Aquabacterium sp. OR-4: one gene and its partner. The protein of the gene in region 1 interacts with the protein of each later gene in a pairwise test. Links are inferred from orthologs where the notes say so. Each region holds a gene or a part of one and is shown on either strand. Other genes may lie near its edges. The genes, in order: hflC and ftsH.

Region 1 (3,275 bases):
GCGACTTCAACCGCAAGCTGTCGGGTCTGTTCAACGGCAAGGGCGGCGGCAATGGCCAGCCGCCGCGCCGTGACCAGCAAGACCCCGATGGCGGCGGTGGCCCCTCGTTCCAGCCCGACATGAAAAGCGCCGGCATCGGCGTGGGCCTGATCGCGCTGGTGGTGGCCGTGGTGTGGGCCGGCAGCGGCTTCTTCATCGTGCAGGAAGGCCAGCAGGCCATCATCACCACCTTCGGGCGCTATGCGCAGACGGTGGATGCCGGTTTCCACTGGCGCTTTCCGTTTCCGTTCCAGGCCCACGAGACGGTGGGCGTGACGCAGCTGCGCTCGGTGGAAGTGGGCCGCAACAGCGTGGCCCAGACCACCGGCCTGCGTGACTCGTCGATGCTGACGATGGACGAGAACATCGTCGACATCCGCTTCACCGTGCAGTTCCGGCTGAAGGATGCCAAGGGCTACCTGTTCAACAACCGCGACCCCGATCTGGCCGTCGAGCAGGCCAGCGAATCGGCCGTGCGCGAGATCGTCGGCAAGAGCAAGGTCGACTCGGTGCTCTACGAGCAGCGCGACGCCATCGCCACCGACCTGGCCAAGTCGATCCAGAACCAGGTCGACCGCCTGGGCGCGGGCATCCTGATCGTGGCGGTGAACGTGCAGAACGTGCAGGTGCCCGAGCAGGTGCAGGCGGCGTTCAACGACGCGGTGAAGGCCGGCGCCGACCGCGACCGCTACAAGAACGAAGGCCAGGCCTATGCCAGCGACGTGGTGCCCAAGGCCCGCGGCACGGCGGCGCGCCTGAAGGAAGAATCCGAAGGCTACGCGCAGCGCGTGGTGGCGCAGGCCGAGGGTGATGCGCAACGCTTCCGCGCCGTGCTCACCGAGTACCAGAAGGCGCCTGCCGTGACCCGCGACCGGCTGTACGTCGACACCATGCAGCAGGTCTACAGCAGCGTCACCAAGGTCATGGTCGACAGCCGCAGCGGCTCGAACCTGCTGTACCTGCCGCTCGACAAGCTGCTGCAGCCCTCCGGCGCCTCGGCGCCCACCGGCACGGTGCAGGTGGTGCCGCAGTCGGTGCCGGCCGCGGCGCAGAACAATGACGCGGGTTCGGCCTCGGGCGCCGCCGCCGCCGACTCGCGTTCGCGCGACGGCAGCCGCAGCCGCGACCGCGACGGCCGCTGAACCACGCGCTGGACGACTCAGACCATGAATCGAATCGGACTCTACGTGGCTTCGGCCCTGCTGGTGGTGATGCTGCTGGCTTCCACGCTCTTCGTCGTCGACCAGCGCCAGCTGGCGGTGGTGTACGCGCTGGGTGAGATCAAGGAAGTCATCAGCGAGCCGGGCCTCAAGGTCAAGCTGCCGCCGCCGTTCCAGAACGTCGTGTTTCTCGACAAGCGCATCCAGACGCTGGACAGCCCCGAGACCCGGCCGATCTTCACCGCCGAGAAGAAGAGCCTGGTGATCGACTGGCTGGTGAAGTGGCGCATCTCCGAGCCGCGCCAGTTCATCCGCAACAATGGCGTCGACATCCGCAACCTCGAAGGCCGGTTGAGCCCGGTGGTGCAGGCCGCGTTCAACGAGGAGATCACCCGCCGCACCGTGCGTGGCGTGCTCGCCGCCGAGCGCGACAAGGTGATGCAGGACGTGCGCAAGCGGCTCGAGGACGAGGCCAAGGCCTTCGGCATCGAGATCGTCGATGTGCGCATCAAGCGCGTGGACTTTGTGGCCGACATCACCGATGCCGTCTACAAGCGCATGGAATCCGAGCGCAAGCAGGTGGCCAACGAGTTGCGTTCGCAGGGCCAGGCAGAAGCCGACAAGATCCGCGCCGAGGCCGAGAAGCAGCGCGAAGTGATCATTGCCGAGGCCTACCGCGACGCCCAGAAGATCAAGGGTGAGGGCGATGCCAAGGCCAGCGCGATGTATGCCGACGCCTTTGGCCGCGATCCGTCCTTTGCCAAGTTCTACCGCAGCCTCGAGGCCTACCGCGCCAGCTTCCGCAACAAGTCGGACGTGATGGTGGTCGACCCCTCGGCCGACTTCTTCAAGGCCATGCAGGGCAGCGGCAGCGCTGCGGCCCCGGCAGCCCCGGCCCGCGGCAAGAACTGACACGGTTCAGCGGGCGGCCACGATGGCGGATCTGCTGCTCGGCGCACTGGCGCTGATGCTGGTGATCGAAGGCCTGCTGCCCTTTCTGAGCCCGCGCCGTTGGCGCGAGGTGTTCGCCCGCGCGCTGGCCCTCAGTGACGGTCAGCTGCGCTTCATCGGCCTGGCCAGCATGCTGCTGGGCCTGCTGCTGCTGAGCCTCTGGCATTGAGCCGCACGGGCCGGCGGTGCGCCGGCCGGCGGCCTTTGATGCGTGTCGCAGGCCACCGTGCCGGCATGCCGCGCCGGTACAATGCCGTTTTCAACCCCCCCGGGTTTTCAAATGTCTTCTGCTTGGCTGCTGCCCGAGCACATTGCCGACGTGCTGCCTGCGCAGGCGCGGCGCCTCGAAGAACTGCGTCGTGGCCTGCTGGACATGGCGCGTGGCTACGGCTTCGAGCTGGTCATGCCGCCGCTGCTCGAGCACCTGGATTCGCTGCTCAGCGGCACCGGGCATGAGCTGGATCTGCGCACCTTCAAGCTGGTCGATCAATTGAGCGGCCGCACCCTCGGTGTGCGCGCCGACAGCACGCCGCAGGTGGCGCGCATCGACGCACACCTGCTCAACCGCGCCGGCGTCACCCGGCTGGCCTACTGCGGCCCGGTGCTGCACACGCGGCCACAGGGGCCGCTGGCCACGCGCGAGCCGCTGCAGTTTGGCGCCGAGATCTACGGCCACGCCGGGCTCGAGGCCGATCTCGAGGTGATGGATCTTGCGCTGGACGGTCTGCGCGCCGCCGGCCTGGGTGATCTGGTGATCGACCTGGCCGATGCCCGCCTGGTGCGTGGCGTGCTGGATGGCGTGGCGCTGGATGCCGCGGCGCTGGGCGAGGTGATCGCCGCGCTGGCCGCCAAGAACAGCGCCCGCCTCGAGGCGTTGGCGGCCGGTTTTCCGGCCGAGGCCCGCAGCGGCCTGCTGGCGCTGCCGCTGCTCTACGGTGATGGGGCCACGCTGGCTGCGGCGCGCGAGCGCCTGCCGGCGCGGCCGATGATCCATGCGGCGCTGGACGATCTGGCCTGGCTGGCCAGCCATCTGGCGCGCGTGCATCCCGATGTGCGGGTGGGTTTCGACCTGTCCGACATGGGTGGCTACAGCTACTACTCGGGCACCCGCTTTGCGGTCTATGC
Region 2 (3,249 bases), on another replicon or contig:
ACTGCAAGGCACGATCATCGCGCTCGACCTGCTGCCGATGGAGCCGGTGGAAGACGTGCAGTTTCTGCAGGGCGACTTCCGCGACGACGCCGTGCTGGAGCAGCTGCATGCCGCCGTGGCCGGCCGGCCGGTGGACGTGGTGCTGTCGGACATGGCGCCCAACCTGTCGGGCATTGCATCGTCGGATTCGGCGCGCATCGAGCACCTGGTCGAGCTGGCGCTCGAGTTCTCCCAATCCCACCTCAAGCGCGATGGCGTGCTGGTGGCCAAGGTGTTTCATGGCGCCGGCTACAGCCAGCTGGTTGAAATGTTCAAGCGCCAGTTTCGCGTGGTCAAGCCGATCAAGCCCAAGGCCTCGCGCGACAAATCGGCCGAAACCTTTCTGGTCGGCATCGGTCTGAAGGACTGCTGACAGGCGGTGCGTCCGGTGCGCAGCTTTGCGTTGCGTCGAAGACGGGCCGATTTCCCCCGGCTCACGCCGGTTTTGGCGCCCGGAGCCGGGGGCTTGACTCGACTAGAATCATCCCCATCTGCCGTGGAACTGCGTTGTATCTCGCGGGAGCAGGCGTGCCATGGTGTCGCCTGCACCACCTGCGCAGTCTTGTTTTGGCTGAAGGAGCCGTGGTGAACAATCAGTGGTTCTCGAAGGTCGCTGTCTGGCTGGTGATCGCACTTGTGCTGTTCACTGTGTTCAAACAGTTCGACCGCGGGGTGTCGGCAGGGGGCCAGATCGGGTACTCCGAGTTTCTGGACGAGGTGCGCGCCAAGCGCGTCAAGCAGGTCACGCTGCAAGAGGGCAATGGCGGCACCGAGATCCTGGCCGTCACCAACGACGACAAGCGCATCCGCTCCACCGCCACCTACCTCGACCGCGGTCTGGTCGGCGACCTGATCAACAACGGCGTCAAGTTCGACGTCAAGCCGCGCGAAGAGCCCTCGCTGCTGGTCAGCCTGCTGATCAGCTGGGGTCCGATGCTGCTGCTGATCGGCGTGTGGGTGTACTTCATGCGCCAGATGCAGGGTGGCGGCAAGGGCGGCGCCTTCAGCTTCGGCAAGAGCAAGGCGCGCATGCTCGATGAGGCCAACAACTCGACCACCTTCGCCGATGTCGCCGGTTGCGACGAGGCCAAGGAAGAGGTCAAGGAGCTGGTCGACTTCCTGAAAGACCCGCAGAAGTTCCAGAAGCTGGGTGGCCGCATCCCGCGCGGCGTGTTGCTGGTCGGCCCTCCGGGCACCGGCAAGACGCTGCTGGCCAAGGCCATCGCCGGCGAGGCCAAGGTGCCGTTCTTCAGCATCTCGGGCTCCGACTTCGTCGAGATGTTCGTCGGCGTGGGCGCGGCCCGTGTGCGCGACATGTTCGAGCAGGCCAAGAAGAGCGCGCCCTGCATCATCTTCGTCGACGAAATCGACGCCGTGGGCCGCCATCGTGGCGCCGGCCTGGGCGGCGGCAACGACGAGCGCGAGCAGACGCTGAACCAGATGCTGGTCGAGATGGACGGCTTCGAGACCAATCTCGGCGTCATCGTGATGGCGGCCACCAACCGGCCCGACATCCTCGACCCGGCGCTGCTGCGCCCCGGCCGTTTCGACCGGCAGGTGTATGTGACGCTGCCCGACGTGCGCGGCCGCGAGCAGATCCTCACCGTGCACATGCGCAAGGTGCCGATCGGCCAGGACGTGCGGGCCGACATCCTGGCGCGTGGCACGCCGGGCTTCTCGGGTGCCGATCTGGCCAACCTGGTCAACGAATCGGCCTTGTTCGCCGCCCGCCGCAGTGCGCGCGTGGTGGAGATGGTCGACTTCGAGAAGGCCAAGGACAAGATCATGATGGGCCCCGAGCGCAAGTCCATGGTCATGCCCGAAGAAGAACGCAAGAACACGGCCTACCACGAGGCTGGCCATGCGCTGGTGGCGCGCCTGAGCCCCAAGACCGACCCGGTGCACAAGGTCACCGTGATCCCGCGCGGCCGTGCGCTGGGCGTCACGATGCAGTTGCCCGAAGGTGATCGCTACAGCATGGACAAGGAGCGCATGCTCTCCACCATTTCGGTGCTGTTTGGCGGCCGCATCGCCGAAGAAGTGTTCATGAACCAGATGACCACCGGCGCCAGCAACGACTTCGAGCGCGCCACGGCCATTGCCCGCGACATGGTCACGCGCTACGGCATGACCGATGAGCTGGGCCCGATGGTCTACGCCGAGAACGAGGGCGAGGTGTTCCTGGGCCGCTCGGTGACCAAGCAGGTGCACATGTCCGAGGCCACCATGCAGAAGGTGGACAAGGAAGTGCGACGCATCATCGACGAGCAGTACGCCACCGCGCGCAAGCTGATCGAAGACAACCAGGACAAGATGCACGTCATGGCCAAGGCCCTGCTCGAATGGGAAACCATCGATGGCGAGCAGATCGACGACATCATGAACGGCAGGCCGCCGCGGCCGCCGAAGGATTGGACGCCCACCCAGCGCAACACCGGCGGCGGCGCCAGTGGCAGCGGCCCGGTGAGCACCGATGGGGCGCCGGCAGCGGCCGCCTGATCGGCCACCAAGCTCGTCTTCTTGAACCATGGCCCGGCGGCTGATGCGCTGGGTTGATCACACGGGGCCCGCGGGCCCCGTTTTCACGCGCCATGCCTGAATCCGCCTCCGCACCGCCGCCGCTGTTCTGGCAGACGCGCCGCTTTCGCATCGATCTGGCGCGCCCGCAGGTGATGGGCATCGTCAACGTCACGCCGGATTCGTTCTCCGATGGCGGGCGGCACCACGAAGTGTCGGCCGCGTTGAGCCATTGCGAACGTCTGCTCGGCGAAGGTGCCGACATCCTGGACATCGGCGGTGAATCGACCCGCCCGGGCTCGAGCAGCCCGACGGCCGAGGACGAACTGGCCCGCGTGCTGCCGGTGCTGCGCGGCGCCTTGACGCTGGGCGTGCCGGTGTCGGTGGACACCAGCTCGCCGCTGGTGATGCGCGCTGCGCTCGATCTCGGCGTGGACATCGTCAACGATGTGCGTGCGCTGCAACGCGAAGGCGCCCTGGCCGCGGTGGCCGCGCATGCCAATGTGGGTGTGTGCTTGATGCACATGCGCGGCGGGCCCGACACCATGCAGGCGCTGTCCGGCTACGCCGATGTGGTGGCCGAGGTGCGGGCCTGGTTGGCGCATCGCCGTGAACAGGTTCACGCCGCAGGCCTGGCCCTGGACCGCATTGCAGTGGATCCCGGCATCGGATTCGCCAAGGCGCCCGACGACA

What was found.
Region 2: the proteins of hflC (region 1) and ftsH interact in binary tests that used the Escherichia coli proteins (3 or more experiments, as listed by UniProt). The link is inferred for Aquabacterium sp. OR-4 from one-to-one orthologs.

The regions. Positions count from the first base shown.
Region 1 is NZ_JAOCQD020000001.1:2,247,170-2,250,444, reverse strand. Bases 197-3,158 are described here. They hold hflC (protease modulator HflC), read left to right. Parts: upstream 197-1,205; coding sequence 1,206-2,111; downstream 2,112-3,158. Other genes in these bases: N4G63_RS09760 (ATP phosphoribosyltransferase regulatory subunit), read left to right, coding at 2,431-3,158; N4G63_RS09765 (DUF2065 domain-containing protein), read left to right, coding at 2,134-2,319; hflK (FtsH protease activity modulator HflK), read left to right, coding at 197-1,181. Outside these bases: more of hflK, read left to right, coding at 1-196; more of N4G63_RS09760, read left to right, coding at 3,159-3,275.
Region 2 is NZ_JAOCQD020000002.1:834,045-837,293, reverse strand. Bases 146-3,081 are described here. They hold ftsH (ATP-dependent zinc metalloprotease FtsH), read left to right. Parts: upstream 146-624; coding sequence 625-2,538; downstream 2,539-3,081. Other genes in these bases: folP (dihydropteroate synthase), read left to right, coding at 2,661-3,081; N4G63_RS15995 (RlmE family RNA methyltransferase), read left to right, coding at 146-412. Also shown: more of N4G63_RS15995, read left to right, coding at 1-145; more of folP, read left to right, coding at 3,082-3,249. UniProt on the Escherichia coli protein: Acts as a processive, ATP-dependent zinc metallopeptidase for both cytoplasmic and membrane proteins. Plays a role in the quality control of integral membrane proteins.